Regions from separate parts of the Bacillus sp. FAU20 genome, predicted to be linked through region 2. Evidence: a T-box and tRNA genes for the amino acid it is inferred to sense, from the RefSeq annotation. Region 2 holds a T-box; the other holds one or more tRNA genes.
What was found. The T-box of region 2 lies ahead of AC0OM3_RS01290 (valine--tRNA ligase). A T-box ahead of a tRNA ligase gene usually reads a tRNA of that ligase, here a tRNA-Val.
Positions count from the first base shown of each region.

Region 1: it has a tRNA-Val gene. The T-box ahead of AC0OM3_RS01290 (valine--tRNA ligase) is inferred to sense a tRNA for this amino acid. The anticodon was not compared.

Region 1 is NZ_JBVYHY010000021.1:846,890-856,311, reverse strand. Features, by position in the region: partial or broken gene AC0OM3_RS18235 (permease) at 322-399, shown strand; gene AC0OM3_RS18230 (DUF3976 domain-containing protein) at 428-610, shown strand; gene AC0OM3_RS18225 (hypothetical protein) at 742-1,104, shown strand; partial or broken gene AC0OM3_RS18220 (hypothetical protein) at 1,121-1,376, shown strand; gene AC0OM3_RS18215 (DUF4878 domain-containing protein) at 1,529-2,131, shown strand; tRNA gene AC0OM3_RS18210 (tRNA-Val) at 2,196-2,268, opposite strand; gene AC0OM3_RS18205 (hypothetical protein) at 2,536-3,000, opposite strand; gene AC0OM3_RS18200 (hypothetical protein) at 3,590-3,811, opposite strand; gene AC0OM3_RS18195 (hypothetical protein) at 4,219-4,446, shown strand; gene AC0OM3_RS18190 (D-alanyl-D-alanine carboxypeptidase family protein) at 4,598-5,884, shown strand; gene sipW (signal peptidase I SipW) at 6,075-6,644, shown strand; gene AC0OM3_RS18180 (CalY family protein) at 6,705-7,292, shown strand; gene AC0OM3_RS18175 (DUF4047 domain-containing protein) at 7,427-8,251, shown strand; gene calY (biofilm matrix protein CalY) at 8,638-9,231, shown strand; gene AC0OM3_RS18165 (helix-turn-helix domain-containing protein) at 9,306-9,422, opposite strand, start outside.
Region 2 is NZ_JBVYHY010000003.1:194,837-204,258, reverse strand. Features, by position in the region: gene AC0OM3_RS01300 (stage II sporulation protein B) at 77-1,027, opposite strand; gene AC0OM3_RS01295 (bifunctional folylpolyglutamate synthase/dihydrofolate synthase) at 1,192-2,493, opposite strand; gene AC0OM3_RS01290 (valine--tRNA ligase) at 2,587-5,232, opposite strand; T-box leader at 5,270-5,501, opposite strand; gene ysxE (spore coat protein YsxE) at 5,624-6,649, opposite strand; gene spoVID (stage VI sporulation protein D) at 6,716-7,726, opposite strand; gene hemL (glutamate-1-semialdehyde 2,1-aminomutase) at 7,806-9,095, opposite strand; gene hemB (porphobilinogen synthase) at 9,095-9,422, opposite strand, start outside.

The sequences.
Region 1 (9,422 bases), on a different contig from region 2:
AAAAAATTATGAATTTATCGTAAACTTTATTTAGATAGTGTTAAATATTGAAAGGAAAGTGAAGGATTTCTACAAAAAAAGTTGCTAAACATAAAAAATGCTTCATAAACAGTTAGTTTCTATAAATATGACGAAAAACACCGTAAAACAAATAACGCATTTCTTGGAATAAAGAAATAAATGAAATATTTTAAAAGGATAAAACAAATATGGAGATATTAAATTTTAAAAAAAGAAGTGAGGAGATATAGTAACAGTTATTTACAGTGTTCCGTGTTTCGCTTCAAAATAGACGTGCTGAAATTGAAAAAAGTTTCTTCTATATTATTGAATATACTTATGGCACTTACAATGAGTACCGTCTTTATCTCATTTGTTGTTTTGGCAAAAAGATATTAAGATGGAAGAGAGAAAGGAAGATTAACATATGCAAATGATGTATGCTTTTGGCATTGGGCTTGTATTATTTTTAGCCGTATTCTTATTTATTCGTAAAGACGTTCAAGGCGGGACGTTAACGAAGCGAGGATTTTATAAATTAATCGGCTGTTTAGTTGTTATGCTTATAGCGATTATTGTAATGATCGTAGTAATTAATCAGTCGCTATAGAATGTAAAACGGAACCTTACTTCGGTAAGGTTTTTCTTTATTGTTCAACCTAAAAATTACCACTAAATCCATTTAATATAAATGACTTATATTATATAATCCAATGAAATGATAGATAAGGAGTGTAGTATATGAATAAAAAAACTATCTTCTATTTATTAACTTGTATACTACTTATAGCTAGTACTACTTATATAATATGTAACAAAAGAGAACAAGTGCCACCTATATTAGTATGGGACGAACAAGAATACTATGTTACGAATGAACCTGCCAAAGTAGAAGAAGTTGGGCAAAAACTTGGCGAAGTAACAAAGAAAATTAAAACAAGTAGAAAACCTACTAAAAATAGTGAATCTAATACATTACAAGAGAAAACAGAAGTATTCATAATGATTGAGGAAGAAAAAAGTGATTACCCGCCTTTAATCATAAAGGAAGCTTATAGTGATGAATATAGGGTAGTGAGGCCGATGTTGAAGCAAGTATTATGATGAAAAGGGGATTCATATGCAGAAAGCAACTGGGTATCCATGGTTGTAAGAAAAACTTTTTCCTTTGCTTTATTTTGTCTCCTATCGGTGCAATTTACATTGTAATGAATAGTGGGGCACTACAAAAGAGAGAATTCATTTTATATTTATTATTTACTGCTATTAATATATCACTTTGGTTATTGCTTATGATTTTTGATTGGAGTATGTGGATGGTGGCGGGTAGTAGGGAGCAGAAAATGTGGTTCATTTGTGCTACGGATATAGATTGATAGAAGAGGGACCTTGTAGGAATGCTGCAAGGTCCTTTATCTTTTGGGAATTAATAGAAAACGAATCATATAAATGCTATACTAAAAAATATTTGTAATGTAAGTTTCATAATATTGTATGATGCTGACTTACTAGAAAAGATAAGAGGAGAATGAGCGTACAAAAGATAAAGAGATTATTGCTATTAATGATGGTAGTAGGATTAACAGCAGGTGTTTTAGCAGGGTGTGCAAATCCGAAAGATACTACAGAAGAATTTTTAACAGCGATACAAAAAGGTGATGTAGAAAAAGCTCGTACATTTGTTGAGAGTGACAAGGAATTTAATAAACTAAATGAAAAAACAGATGATGCTCAGGCAAAAGCAATGCTAAGTGCAATTACAAAGAACTTTAAATTTGAAAAGCTAGAAGAAGTATCGAAAAAGGATGACAAAGCAGAAGTGAAAGTGAAAATTACATCTGCTGATCTATCCGTTGCTGTAACAAAAGCAGTGGGAGAAGTTGTGCCAATGGCCTTCGCTAGCGCATTTAGTGAAGACAAAGAACAATCTGAAAAAGCAATCGAAAAAACAATGACCTCAACTATCATCAAAAACTTAACGGATAAAGATGCAGCAATGGCAACTCGCGAAGTTACATTGAACTTAAAGAAAGACAAAGATGGCGACTATAAAATCGTTGCTGACGATAACTTGAAAGAAGTATTGTTTGCAAATGCGAAGTCTTTGGAGAAGATGTTTGGTGGGAAGTAATTGAATGAGATAAAAAAGAGACGCCATATCACGTAGAAGGTTGATATGGTGTCTCTTTTTTATATGACCCCGGAGAGGCTCGAACTCACGACCTCCACCCTGTCAAGGTGGCGCTCTCCCTGCTGAGCTACGGGATCCCAACTATAAATATTACGACCAGCAATGTGTTTTCATTCGTGTAATCGGAGGATTTATATAATTTGTTGAATATTGTAACATTTGACGTATTCTTATAATAGCAACAAACTTCAATAGTGTAAAGATGTAATTTTCTGAATATTATTATTCCAATTTGTATATAAAAAATAAGCCCAGAAGAGCTTATTTCAATAATAATAATATCACCGCAATTATCAATGATATCATCAAAAATACAAGTATAAATAATGGAGCTCGTTCATGAGCTATCTTCCTGTAAGTGTCATTGAAGCTGTATAAATTGTATCTACAGAACCGTCAGCATTTGTAATTTTAACTTTGTAACGATATTCCCCGTTTTCTGGAAGTTGTCCCCCAAAACCAGTTGTATTGTAAAATTCTTCGTTTGTTCCAGCTGGTAATTCGGAGCCAAAATTGAAGTCAGTTTCATAGTAACCCCAGCCACTTGCCCATTTCTTTTCAATAGTTACACGATAGCGCACATCTTCAGCTCTATCATTTGTGATTTTTGCAATCATATTTTGGCCGTAGCTGTACTCTGTAGCGTGTAATTGAATTGTGAAGCCATTCAACGTTTCGCTAGGACCACAAATATAACGACAGAACTCGCTTGCTCCGTCAGCATGTGCCTTTGGTGTATCAATGTTCATAGCTGTTAAACCGCCTAAAGCTAAAGCTCCTGTTAATAATACTTTACCAAATGTTTTCACTTGAAATTCCCCCTAAGTATATTCTCAATTCGTTCGATAGATATCATATTAATCTAATGGAACGTTTTTTCCTTAAGTGTATTCGCTATGAATCTTTCATCTTGTAGTAATCTAATCACAAGATAAAATTTCATAGTTTTGATTCTATATATGTATCATGATTTACATAGAACAAATCTGTTAATACGCTTTGGTTATTTACTTATTCCACCACTCATTATTACCTTTTATTGGTAAAATGTTGGTTTTATTATATAACATTATTATCTATTTACAAGAGAAAATAATACTGTATGCAAAAATGCATAATAAAAAACACTGCTTGTATTCTAGATTACAGATTAAATGGAGTGTTGGGTTTCAATTAATATTTGAGTGGAACTTAATGCTAATTTTTTATGCTTAACAGTATGCATATATCATCGTTTATTAAAGTCATAATTGATAAACCTTGTTCAGGGGACGCTCTTCCTGCTGAGTTAGAGAATCTTCAAAAGGGAAAGTATAAGCGATTATGCTAGTAATGTATGAAGGAATAATGATGAGAAGCGAATTTAGTAGAAAGTAGTCTTTGGATGTAGTGGTTATATTATTTACGATACCAATCCAAAGGACCTTCAGCACTCAAATCAACAAGAAAAGGGAGTAAGAAATGTAAAGGTAAGCTTATAAGTTCTGGCATAGCGTTCACCGTTTTCTTTGATAGATATTGTCTCATAAAACAATACGGACAATCCTTTTCAAATGTCACGAGTATTGCCCATACATCTTTTATTGTCCACTTCGTTTTACAATACGTACAACGCGTCATGAGGTTCCTCCTCATTTTAAGTTTTCTTCTAGTATACTCCATTCCATTGTAAGAAAGTCATTTGTATTTGGTGTGGTAAAATGTAAGTTATTTTATTTTTATGTGAATCTATTTAGTCATTTATGATCAATTACATATCATTTGATATTTTTGCAGAATGATAGATTTTCAGTTTCAATATGCCAATTGGCCAATATATCCTTTTTACAATTTACTGAAAATCATGTATAACAGAGATACATGATTATTTTATCTCGCTATTTGCAGGCAGTAAGATCCCTTACCTCGAAATTCAGCAAAAGTAAAGAAGTAAGGTTGGAGTCTGGATGGCCGTAAAAGTCCGATTGGTGAGGGTTGATGAAAGTTTCACTTTATAAATATTCAGAAGTAGAGGGAGAAAAGTTGTAATGGTAAGAAAAACGTTCAAGATGCGCGTGTCTAAAAATAGAACGATTTCGATTAATGGATCGATTCTTGATGTGGATGTTACACATGATGAATTTTTACAAGAGTTTGTTGAGTGGGTTGATTCTAAAGGTTGGTCGTTTATGGGAATAACAGATGAGATTACGCCCGAGGAAGCTAGTCAAAAGTTAATAGATTCGTTGATTGATGAGAAGGATAAGAAAGAGTAATTCCTTCTTATTTTTATTGTATATTTATGTTCTTTATCGTAAAAGTATGATATAGTAAAAAATAGTGAAAATTCTTCCAATATAATACAAATTACATATGATTGGTAGATTTATTATTTTGTTAAGGAGTAAATGGAAAAGGGAGAGTCATATGGTAAATTTTAAGAAAATTTTGGTTTTTATTACAGTTATTTGTTCGTTTTTTTTGACACCTATGACATTGCGTGCTGAGACGAATATTGGAGTAAATCCAGAACAAGTTGCACCACCACCTGCGGAAGGACCGAATGTTTTTAGTCAGTTTGCAACGACAATTGATGCAAAAACAGGAGATGTTTTGTATGACAAAAACGCATATCACCGCGCATTTCCTGCTAGTACGACGAAGGTGTTAACAGCGATTTTACTCATGGAGCATACAAAGCCAGAGGATCAATTTACATTTTCACAATTAGCATTAGATCAAGAGAAGAGTAATTATCAAATTGAGTTTCAACCTGGAGAGACAATTAATAGAAATACTGCGCTTATGATTTTAATGGTGCTGAGTGCGAATGATGTGTCGTATGCGATTGCGGAGCGGATTGGCGGGAGTGTTGAGAATTTCGCTAATATGATGAATGAGAAAGCGAAGCAATTGGGGGCGAAAGATAGCCACTTTGTAACACCGAATGGATTGCATGATCCGAACCATTATACGACGCCGTATGATATGGCTATGATTACGAAGGGTGTGCAAAAGTATCCTGAAATTTTACAAGCGATGAATACGAAAAGAACGACAGTTACGACGTCTAGGCAGACGGTGTCTATTTTTAATAAATCTAATTTTTTTGAAAATCCATATAGCATTGGCGGTAAGACAGGGTTTACGAATGAAGCACGTAATACACTTGTTTTATTAAATGAGAAAGATGGAAATCGTATTATAAGCGTAGTAATGGCTTCTCAAAGACCTGAAATTTATGAAGATTTGAAGCAGATGGCGGAATATTCTTTCGGTCAATTTACGAAGCAAATGGTGCTTGATAAACATAATTGGCATCAAAAAACAACATATTTAAATAAAAATGTTAATTCTGAGTTGGAACAAAGTGCGGAGCTTATGCTTAAGAAAGATGAAGGGAAAAATGTGAAAACTATTTTCCGGGCGGCTTCATTAGATAAAGAATCTTTATATCATAAAGGAATACATCGTGGTGAGGTAGTTGGTGCAGTTGATATTACGAAAAATAATCAAACAATTGCGACGGTAAATGTTCTTTCAACAGAAGATGTCACTTTTACGATGCCTAAAAAAGATACAACTATGCCTGAAGTAAAAGACTCAAATGTGAAAGTAATAAGTGTTGGGATAGGTGCGATTGTATTATTTGGAGCAATTTTATATGTAGTGTTGCGCCGAAATACAAAAGGAATGAAATCAGAAGGTAAATAAATTACTAATAAAAAGACTGTGTAAAATTTTGGCATAGTCTTTTTTCTATACTTAAAATAACTAATAATTGTAAATTTTCTTATTGCAATAACTTAAAGTTCGTTATATCATTTACTTGTGTTCTTGTTAAAGAACAAAGTGGATATTGCATACTTCAAATAATATAAAACAACGGAGAGGGAGAGAGACGATGAAATTAATATGGAAGATAATTAGCAACGCGATCTCATTTGTTTTATTTGCATTGATGGTTTTTTTAGCTTTTGTAGTTATTTCTTCAAAAGCAAGCGGTGGTGATCCGACAGTGATGGGATATCAATTTAAGAGCGTTCTTTCAGGATCAATGGAGCCGACGTTTTTAACAGGATCAATCATTGCAATAGAACCAAACAAAGATGGTTCTAAATATCAAAAAGGTGATGTTATTACCTTTAAAGAGAAAGATCAAAAAATTATCACTCACCGTATTATCGGTGTGAAAGATACAAATGGAAAAGTAATGTATGAAACAAAAGGGGATAACAACAACGGACCAGATTTAGAGCCAGTACTTGCAGAAAATGTAGTTGGAAAGTATGCAGATATTACAGTTCCGTATGTTGGTTATTTACTGAATTATGCGAATACAAAAGCGGGAGCAGCATTACTTCTTATTATTCCAGGAGTCTTTTTACTTGGTTATTCCGCGATTTCTATTTTTGGTGCTATTCGTAGCATTGACGGAGAAAAGAAAGATAAAAAAGTAGAACAATCCGTCTAGTTCGTTTGGTTATACTTTCCGTTTAGGAAGTTAACAAATATATATTAAGGGGATATGGACATGACTTTAAAGAAAAAATTAGGAATGGGTATTACATCAGCGGTATTAGGAGCAGCTTTAGTTGGTGGAGGAACATTTGCATTTTTCAGTGATAAAGAAGTGTCAAACAATACATTTGCGGCTGGAACACTGGATTTAGCATTAAATCCATCAACGGTTGTTAACGTATCGAATTTAAAACCTGGGGATACAATTGAAAAAGAATTTAAACTAGAAAATAAAGGCTCTTTAAATATTAAAAAGGTTCTACTGAAAACAGATTATAATGTAGAAGATGTAAAGAAAGATAATAAAGATGATTTTGGTAAACATATTAAAGTAACATTCTTAAAAAATGTAGATAAACATGAGACAATTGTGAAACAAACTACTTTAGATAAATTAAAAGGTGACACACTTACAGCTGTAGATAATGATTTATCGGCTTGGTTCTGGGATGAAAAAGGTATTTCAGCAGGTAAATCCGATAAATTCAAAGTGAAATTTGAGTTCGTTGATAATGGAAAAGATCAAAATCAATTCCAAGGTGATAAGTTACAATTAAATTGGACGTTTGATGCACAACAAACAGCAGGTGAAGAAAGATAATAATAAAAAGGGCTATCACATGGATAGCCCTTTTTCTATTTTTCTAGTATTTGTCTATCAATTTTAATAGTTCTTTACTATAATATAGGTAATGTTCTGTATAAAGAACGTAACGTTCGATGGGAGAGATTAAGATGCTGAAAAGACCGCGTAATTTTAAAAAGATGCTTATATTGCCGTGTATGTGTTCTATTACGTTTTATTTAGGATCTCAAATTATGACGCATACAGAAGCGGCGTTCATTCATGAAACGAAAGTAGAAGCGACGCTTTCTACAGCAATTATATTTCCGAAAACAGTTAATACGTTAAAAGAGCAATCTGAAAAACATAAACAGTTTATTGAGCGTGAGTATGGAACGATGAAGGGGAAATCGAAAGCAACTTCTATTGAAGAAATAAAACAGGCGATTTCTGTATGGCAACAAGGGCGTGAGAAAATTGTTGCTGAGAAGGAAGCCCTGCAAAATGTATATACTGAAATAGAAGCTCCTTACAATCAAATACAAGAAGAATTAAAGGTAAATAAAGATGAGTCGATGCAGCAAGTGTCCATATATGTAAATGAAGGCTTCCGCAGTATCAAAGAGAAGCGTGACTATATTGAGAAAGAAATTAGCTTGAAAGCTATTGATGAGCAAATCCAGGCTCTTCAGCAACAATTAAACGTTGCAATTGAAGCGGAAGGACAAAAGAAAGCCGAAGAACAAAAGAAAATAGAAGAACAAAAGAAAATAGAAGAACAAAAGAAAGTAGAAGAACAAAAGAAAGTAGAGGAACAAAAGAAAGTAGAAGAACAAAAGAAAGTAGAAGAACAGAAGAAAGTAGAAGAGAAAAAGAAAGTGGAAGAACAGAAAAAAGTAGAAGAGCAAAAGAAATTGGAAGAACAGAAAAAAGTAGAAGAGCAAAAGAAAGTGGAAGAACAGAAAAAGCTAGAAGAGCAGAAGAAAGCGGAGTAACTGCTTTAGTGAAACAGCCAGAAAATAAGAATGTGGTGTAAGAGAGAGCGAACGAATAAGCAAGACTAGTAATATTTATACGAGTGTGAGGGAACGTTAGCCCTCACCTCTTTGTTTTTCTTTTTTCTTATAGTATTAAATGATTTGAGTGTGAAAAAAGTTATAAATTATCATTATTTTTTTCTGAAAAGTCTAAATAATATTGAGAAATAAAAATAACTGAAAATATTAATAAATATGTGTTGTGTTTATATAGGTTTGTTCGTTATAATGAACATAAGGTTTTTAAAAAAGAACACATATTGGCTAAGCTAATATAGTTTTCTTTACATCTCTTATTGAAAAATAAGTGATAAAAATATAAAAAAAGCTAGGGGGAATTGATTGTGAGTCTGAAAAAGAAATTAGGTATGGGAGTTGCATCAGCAGCATTGGGGTTAGCTTTAATTGGTGGAGGAACATTTGCATTCTTTAGTGATAAAGAAGTATCAAACAATACATTTGCAGCTGGGACGTTAGACCTTACATTAAACCCTAAGACGCTTGTAGATATTAAAGATTTAAAACCAGGGGATTCTGTTAAGAAAGAGTTCTTATTACAAAACAGCGGTTCGTTAACTATTAAAGACGTTAAATTAGCAACAAAGTATACTGTTAAAGATGCAAAAGGTGATAATGCAGGTGAAGACTTTGGTAAGCACGTTAAAGTAAAATTCCTTTGGAACTGGGACAAACAAAGTGAGCCTGTATACGAAACAACTTTAGCAGACTTACAAAAAGCTGATCCAGATCTTTTAGCTAAAGATATCTTCGCTCCTGAGTGGGGAGAAAAAGGTGGATTAGAAGCTGGTACAGAGGATTATCTATGGGTACAATTTGAATTTGTAGATGATGGAAAAGACCAAAATATCTTCCAAGGTGATACATTGAATTTAGAATGGACATTCAATGCTAACCAAGAAGCTGGGGAAGAAAGATAATAAAAAAGGCGGGTATCCCCCGCTTTTTTTTATAAAGAAAAAGAAGTGCTGGTTGTAAGCACTTCTTTCTATTATTATTTTTGATTTTGCTTCCACTTTGTAAATTCAAGAAATTCACGAAATTGTTCTTTGGAGACACCAGAGTTCATTGCATCTTTAACGAGTTGTGTCCATTCGGAGTCTAGGTTAGT
Region 2 (9,422 bases):
GCTCTAAATTCAAAAGAAAAGAAAGAAGTACATGTACTTCTTTCTTACTCATTTTATTATCCTATCATTTCACTTTCTACGAAACAATTTTTTCATACGAGAGTAAACCATCAATAATAACTTGATTTAATTTCGCCAAAGATTCCTTATCCATCTTCCCATCTTTTACTGTTTGTACAGCTACCGACGTATACATATACAGTTTCTTCGCTTCTTCTCGTTTCATACTTTTTCCTTCTTTTTCAATCGCTTTCCATTCTTTTTCAATCGCTTCCATATCTTTTGCGCTGCTTTTTCCACCAACTTGTACGCTAGAAGCATATTTTGCTAAATAAGTGTATAATGGCTGCACTTTTGTTAAAAATATTCCTACTTCTTTATCATCTTTCAGCAATGCTTTATCTGTTATATCCCAGTTCTTTTTTAAAACGGAGACACCATCATTTTTATACTTAGTCATTAATTGATTTATAGACTGTTCATCGCTAGCAATACCAAAAACTATTGCATACTTATCACCGCTCGGTCTCAAAGCACCAATACCCCCATTGCCTTTCCATTCTTCAAGAGCTGCCTGTCCCTTTTCTTCAGAAGAATAAAGCCCCCCTTGAACAAAAAATAATTTCATCGGATCCAATGACGTTCCTGCCTGCGCCTTTTGTTTTTCTTCTTTCGGTGCTGGTGTTTGTTCTGCCGTTCCACCCACCTTTGATTCTCCATTTCCAGTCGGCCTTGAAGCAGTTACTTCACTTCCTCCTGTCGTTCCTTGTCCAGTAAGTAAATGAAGCATCCCCATTCCAAACGCCGTACCGATAATAATTGCGGTTGCAACGATTACAATTAATGTATTACTCCACTTCTTTCTGTATTTTTCCACAGACATTGATTTCGCTTTTTGAAACGGAACAACATTTTTCGGTCGTTCACTTTCTACTACCATCCATTCAAATTCACCTTTCTTCTTTTCCTCATACTTCGCTTCTGTTCCATTCACTTTCACTGAGATCGTTCGTGATTGCTTGTCCATACACTCACACCTCACCTCTTATCGTTGTCCGCATCATATCATATTCATTTCACAAAAAAACGAGATATTTGTCAGAGGAATTCGCCAAATAACCCTATATATTTATCTTATATGTATGCATTTGACTTCATTTGTAGAACAAAAAACTAGATAGCAAAGACTATCTAGTTTTTCTCGCGAATATACTTTCGAACTTCAGAAATGAAATAAAGAGAACCTGTTATGATAAAAACATCATTTTCTCCAATCATTTCAACTTTTGTATCAATTGCCTCTTTCCAATTTTCAAAAACTAATTTTGATTCTTTCTGTGAATATGATGCAAGCTTGTCAGCAGAAATAGCACGATCAAAGGCGAATGTTGTAAAAATAATTTCATCTGCAATGGTTTCTAATTGGCCTACCATGTTATGCAATTGTTTATCACCAAGAGCAGTAAATAATACTATTACATTTTTAGCTTTGTAATGCGCTTCTACTGTCTTCACAAGGCTTTCGATACCTTCTGGATTATGAGCACCATCTATAATAATATCCGGGTTACTTTGTAGCTTTTCAAAGCGCCCAATCCAATATGCTTCCTGTAATCCCGTTCTTATTTCCTCTTCCTCAATTAAAAATGATACATATGTTTTTACATACATTACTGCCATAAGTGCTAGCGCTGCATTTCCTACTTGATGAATGCCTTTCATTGAGATTTGCAAATCTTCAAATGTGGAAAAAGGACAAGTAAAATCAAACTGTTCTCCATCTTCGTTAGACTGTTTATGTAGCGCTGTAAAATGCTTGCCAAGTTCGTATAAGTTTGCATGGTTTTCCTTTGCAACATTTTGAATGACTTGCAAAGCTTCTTCATCTTGTACACCAGTAATTACAGGCACGCCAGACTTAATAATCCCCGCCTTTTCATATGCAATTTCTCCTAGTGTATTTCCTAAAATATGCATATGATCGTGACCGATATTCGTAATAATCGTGAGAACAGGGTGTATAACATTGGTAGAATCAAAACGTCCACCAAGCCCTGTTTCAAATAATACAACATCACAGAAATTGACTTTACCGAAATAGCAAATCGCCATAACAGTAATAATTTCAAACTCCGTTGCTTCCCCTAAATCTGTCTCGTCTAGTTTTTCAACGACTGGTTTTACCATTTTTACAAGTTCAATAATCTCTTCATCTGCAATTGGTGTTCCATTCACACTAATGCGCTCATTAAATGTTTCTATATAAGGAGAGGTAAACGTTCCTACCTTATATTTCGCGCCTTCTAACATGTAACGCATATATGTTAAAGTTGAACCTTTTCCATTTGTACCAGCAAGATGAACACATTTTATATGACGCTCTGGATTTCCAAGTTCTTCTAGCATCCATCTCATTCTTTCTAATCCTGGCTTAATTCCAAATTTCAATCGGCTATGAATCCACCCTATCGCTTCTTCGTATGTATGTATCACGTATGCTTTTCCCCTTTCAAAAGACAACTTTCATAGTTCTATTATACGCAAAGAAAAGAGACTCACCAATATAGTGAGTCTCTAAAAACATTTTTACTTTTCAAGATCTGCTAGACGTTGACGAACTGCTTCGCGTTTTTCTAGGTAATCTTGCTCTTTCGCACGCTCTCCTTCAATAACCGCTGCAGGAGCTTTCGCTACGAAACCTTGGTTAGAAAGTTTCTTGTGTACACGTTCTACTTCTTTATCGAACTTCTCAAGTTCTTTCTCAAGACGAGCTCTCTCTTCATCAAGATTGATAAGATCAGCTAACGGTAAGAATAACTCTGCACCTGTTACGATTGCAGTCATCGCTTTTTCTGGCGCTTGTAAGTCCGTTTGAATTGTTAATTCGCTTGGGTTACAGAAACGCTCAATGTAAGAGCTATTTTTCGTAAGTTGAGCAAGTACAGCCTCATCTTTTGCTTTAATTTGCATTTGAACTTTTTTGCTCATTGGCGTATTTACTTCTGCACGGATGTTACGAACAGAGCGAATGATATCAACTAGAAGGTGCATTTCTGCCGCAGCCTCCGTATCTTGTAAATCTTCGCGAACTGTTGGCCACGCAGCTACTGTAATAGACTCGCCTTCATGCGGTAAATGTTGCCAAATTTTCTCTGTTACGAATGGCATGAATGGGTGTAATAGACGCATTGTTTGATCTAATACGTAAGCTAAAATAGAACGAGTTGTTTTCTTAGCTGCTTCATCTTCACCGTATAGTGGAAGTTTCGCCATTTCAATATACCAATCACAGAAATCGTCCCAAATGAAGTTGTATAATGAACGACCAGCTTCACCGAACTCATATTTATCCATGTTACGTGTTACGCTTTCGATTGTTTCGTTTAAGCGAGTTAAGATCCACTTATCCGCAACTGATTTTTCACCAGTTAAATCGATTTCTTCATACTTCATATCATCCATGTTCATTAATACGAAACGTGATGCGTTCCAAATTTTATTAATGAAGTTCCAAGTAGATTCTACTTTTTCCATGCTGAAACGTAAATCTTGACCTGGTGCACTTCCTGTTGATAAGAAGAAACGCATTGCATCTGCACCGTACTTCTCGATAACATCCATTGGATCAATACCGTTACCAAGAGATTTACTCATTTTACGACCTTGCTCGTCACGAACTAAACCGTGAATTAATACATCTTTAAATGGACGCTCGCCTGTAAACTCTAAACCTTGGAAGATCATACGAGATACCCAGAAGAAGATGATATCATAACCCGTTACTAGTGCATCTGTTGAATAGTAACGTTTGAAGTCTGCTGAATCTTCATTTGGCCAACCAAGTGTGGAGAATGGCCATAATGCTGAACTGAACCATGTATCAAGTACATCGTTATCTTGATTCCAGTTTTCAATATCTGCTGGTGCTTCTGTACCTACGTATACTTCACCAGTTTCTTTATGGTACCAAGCTGGAATACGGTGTCCCCACCATAATTGACGAGAAATACACCAGTCATGAATATTTTCCATCCAACGTAAATATGTGTTTTCAAAACGCTCTGGTACGAACGTTACTTTTTCTTCTTCTTTTTGTTGAAGCGCTACTGCTTTTTCAGCAAGTGGAGCCATTTTTACGAACCACTGTGTTGATAAATAAGGCTCAACAACTGCACCGCTACGCTCACTATGACCTACTGAATGCATATGTGGCTCGATTTCTACTAATACGCCAGCTTCTTGTAAGTCTTTTACTAATTCTTTACGGCATTCGAAACGATCCATACCGTTATACTTACCAGCTTTTTCGTTCATTGTTCCATCTTCGTTCATTACTAAAATGCGTGGTAAGTCATGACGGTTACCTACTTCAAAGTCATTCGGGTCATGAGCTGGTGTAATTTTTACAACGCCCGTTCCGAAATCTTTTTCTACGTACTCATCAGCAATAATCGGAATCTCACGGCCTACGATTGGAAGTGTAACTGTTTTTCCGATTAAATGTTTGTAACGATCGTCTTCTGGATGAACTGCTACTGCTGTATCACCAAGCATCGTTTCTGGACGAGTTGTCGCAAGACGAATGTGACCAGAACCATCTGTTAACGGATAGTTCATATGGTAGAATGCACCTTGAACTTCTTTATGAATTACTTCAATATCAGAAAGAGCTGTACGTGTTGCTGGATCCCAGTTGATGATATATTCACCACGATAAATTAAGCCTTTTTCGTATAATTGAACGAATACTTTATTAACCGCATCTGATAAACCTTTGTCTAATGTGAAACGTTCACGAGAATAGTCTAGTCCTAAACCAACTTTCCCCCATTGTTGACGAATGTGAGAAGCGTACTCTTCTTTCCACTCCCAAGCTTTTTCAAGGAATTTTTCACGGCCAAGATCGTAACGTGAAATACCTTCTTCACGAAGTTTTCCTTCTACTTTCGCTTGTGTTGCGATACCAGCATGGTCCATTCCTGGAAGCCATAGTACATCGTATCCTTGCATACGCTTCGTACGAGTTAAAATATCTTGAAGAGTTGTATCCCAAGCATGACCTAAGTGTAACTTACCAGTTACGTTCGGAGGTGGAATTACAATTGTATACGGTTGTTTCTTCTCGTCTCCTGTTGCTTCAAAATATTTGCCTTCAAGCCACCATTGATAAAGGCCTTCTTCAACGGACATATGATCATATTTAGTTGGTAAATTCTTTTCCGTGTTTGACATTATTTTCCCTCCTTAAAATAAAAAATGTCCCTCATCCAAAAAGGACGAGGGACATCGCGGTACCACCTTTATTTACAAACAAATTCATAATTTGCTTATACTCTTAATTTGATAACGGACAAATCCGTCTTTTCCTAATGAGAACTATTCCGTTCAGAAAAGATGCTCCAGGGCTACCTTCTAACATAACTATCTAGAGAATCTCCCAGCTAATGATTCTCCTCTCTGAAGACGTTTCTTGTTATACTCTTCCCCTTCAAGGCATTTATATGATTGTTAATTATTATATACAATAGTGTAAAAAACGAAACCTTATTCGTCAAGATAAATTTAAGACTATAGCTTTTGGAATGAAAAAAAGAAGATAAGTAGTACCCTCTACTTATCTTCTTTATCCGTTCCCTTGCTGGGCAGCTTGTAATTGCGAAAGGAAATATTCTATATTACTAACGAGCCAATGCGATTGTTGCAAACTCTTTACTCCGAGAAGTTCATTTTCCTCATTACGACGCTCTCTTCTTTTCTTATAAGACTGGATTTGCCGAATAAATTGCGATGGATACGTCATATACGCAAACATAAGTAGTTGCTCTTCTTTCGTAAAAGGGAAATTTTTTTGATACATTTGAAACCATTCAAACCGATCACTTCTTGCGATTGGATATGTGTTTAAAGACCGTGAATAAAAACCTACTATATCTTGCACAGGCGTTGCAAACTTCGATTTTTCTAAACTAATAAAATAGCCATTCCGCTCATAGTCAAATAAAAAATGATTAAGTGACACATTACCATGCACAAAAGTAATACGCGTTTTCTCTTTTTCTTTCATCGCATCGTTCCACTCATTTAATTGCTTCGTTGCAAATTCACGCGCTCTCATTACATGATGATAGTACGTACAATATTGCAATTCAAACGGGGACATATACCATTTTGATTCAGATTCTACGAGAAACTCTTCTAACATCTCACCATCATTTTCCCAACGATCGGATATAGTTGTATAATGTTTTTCTAAATCTTCTTCCGTATACGTTTCTTCCTTCACAGTTTTTTGATGCAACATTCCAAGTGTCTGAAACATTTTATGGTATTGATCATTGTCCTCACCGTTTCCTTCTGCACGTTCTAACCAAGGCATTAAATAATAATTATACGTCCCGTCACTTAAAATATAACTTCCATCCGTCGCATGATATATAGGTACATAATTTGAAAAACCTTTCTCCTTCAAATATTGAATATGATGCAGAAAGTTATTCCGCTCTAACTTTCTGCCTTCTATTTTCTTGAGTGCATATGGACCTTGATTCGTATAAATTTTCATTACATTTCCGTGCTCTTCCATATGCTGCGTATCCAATCTATATTGCCTCACGATAGGTTCATAGTGATTTCGCAACTCAATATCCATACGAATAACCCTTTCTATTCAAAACATAGCCTCTAAGAAAGGAAGTGAGTGAAAACACTCACTTCCTTATTTCGCCTTTACCCTTGAAACGGGAATATAAATAATTTGCCCCGTATTTAAAAATATATCTTCTGTTTGATTGACACGGTATAAATTTTGTACAGACGTTTCATAACGGTCTGCAATAGATTCAATTGTATCTCCTTCTTGCACGAAATACATTCTTAACTTTGTAAATTCTTCTTCCGGTTCTTTCGTAAATAGTTTTGTTAAATAAAGCGCATTTTCATCTCGCTGTGAGTACTCTTCTTCTTGTTCTTCCTGCTTTTTCGCTTTTTCTTTCTTGAAATCTTTTCGTCCGAACAGTTCAAATTGTGGCGTTGTTTCTTGCTCCTCTTCACGTTCCACAAATTCATGTTCTTCTATTTTCTCTTCTTCTAATTCCTGCTCTTTTCTTTCCTCTAATTGGAACGGTTCAAATGCGTAATCTTCCCACTCATCTGATTCCTTATATGCTGTTTCTTCTACATGCGGCGCCGGTCTATTTTCATCCTCTTGCGCTGAATCTTCTTCTAACTCAGCATACACCGTTTCTTCCTCTTCAACTTCATCCTCGCTTCTCTCTTCATCACACAAACCGGTAATAGATATATCCGCTAATAATTGTAAGCAACCATTTTCCTTTAATTCATAATCAAATTCCTCGATTGATACATATAGCTCTTCAATTACTTTCACTCGATTTCTCGGAATTGATATTTCAAGTGGAAAGGAATGAACAAGTTCATTAACCCCATCTTCTCTTGTTTCTACATAATCAATTGACTTTGCTGGCGATAGTTCTCTTAATGAATACGCGGAATCATCTTTTCGTGCAACATACTCTCCCGTTAAATCTAATTGTCCTCTCACGATTACTTCATGATCAAGCTCTTCTATCTCAACGTCTGGATCTAACGAAATTGACAAAAGTTCTTCGACTTCCTGTCCTTTTTGGAACCACACAGATTCTTTTAATGAAAATCGTAATGAATGATCTGCAGCCACTTCTTTTCCCCCTCCCAAACTATATGTCATTACAGATTTATGTGTGGAAAGCTTACTTTATGAATAAAAAAAATCGCTCCCCTTATGGAGAGCGATTTTCTCTAATACATTACGCTTTTAATTTTGACATTGCAATTTCAGCTGCTGCAATCGTCGCTTCAATATCTGCATCACTATGTGCTGTCGATAAGAATAAACCTTCGAATTGAGATGGTGGTAAGAATACACCTTGTTCTACCATTTCACGATAGTAAGCCGCAAAGAATTCTAAATTTGAAGATTTTGCTGCATCGTAATTAATAACAGGTTCATCTGTAAAGAAAATACCAATCATAGAGCCTGCACGGTTAATATGATGCGGAATGCCATGTTTTTCAGCTGCTTTACGTAATCCATCTTCTAACATTTCAGCTTTACGCTCAAATTCTACATATGATTCTGGCGTTAACTGTATTAACGTTTCATAACCTGCCGCCATTGCAAGTGGGTTACCTGATAAAGTACCAGCTTGGTAAATCGGTCCGCTTGGCGCAACTTGGCGCATAATTTCTGCTTTACCACCGTATGCTCCTACCGGTAAACCACCACCGATTACTTTACCTAAGCATGTTAAATCAGGTGTTACGCCATAATAACCTTGACCACAATTATAAGCTACTCGGAACCCTGTCATTACTTCATCAAAAATAAGCAATGCACCGTTTTGTTCTGTTACTTCACGAAGCCCTTCTAAAAATCCAGGCTGCGGTGGAACAACCCCCATATTTCCTGCTACTGGTTCTACAATTACACAAGCAATATCATCACCGAATTGTTCAAACGCGTATTTTACGCTTTCTAAATCGTTATAAGCTACTGTAATCGTATTTTTCGCTACACCTTCTGGTACACCAGGACTATCTGGTAAACCTAAAGTCGCCACACCAGAACCAGCTTTAATTAATAACGAATCACCATGACCGTGGTAACAACCAATAAATTTCAAGATTTTATTACGACCTGTATAACCACGAGCTAAACGTAGTGCACTCATTGTTGCTTCCGTTCCAGAGTTAACCATACGCACAATCTCAATTGATGGCACACGCTCAATAACAAGTTTTGCTAATTTATTTTCAATTTCTGTTGGTGCACCGAAGCTTGTACCTCTTTCAGCGACAGATTTTAACGCTTCTACAACACGATCATTTGCATGACCATGAATTAAAGGACCCCATGATAATACGTAGTCGATGTATTCATTCCCATCGATATCATATACTTTAGAACCTTTTCCACGCTCCATAAACAACGGATTCATCCCAACAGACTTAAAGGCACGAACCGGGCTATTTACGCCACCAGGCATTAAGTCTTGCGCCTCTTCAAACGCTGCAATTGACTTATCAAACTTTTTCATTATTTAGTGCCTCCTTCTTGTAACCATCTTGCTGCATCTTTTGCATGATACGTAATAATTAAATCTGCCCCTGCACGTTTCATACTAATTAATTTTTCAAGAACAACTTCTTTTTCATTAATCCAACCATTTTGCGCTGCCGCTTTAATCATCGAATATTCACCACTTACATTATAAGCGACAACTGGTAAATTAAAGTTATTTTTCACATCACGAACGATATCTAAGTAAGAAAGAGCTGGTTTTACGATTAAGAAATCTGCACCTTCCATTACATCTGATTCTGCTTCACGGAATGCTTCCATACGGTTTGCCGGATCCATTTGA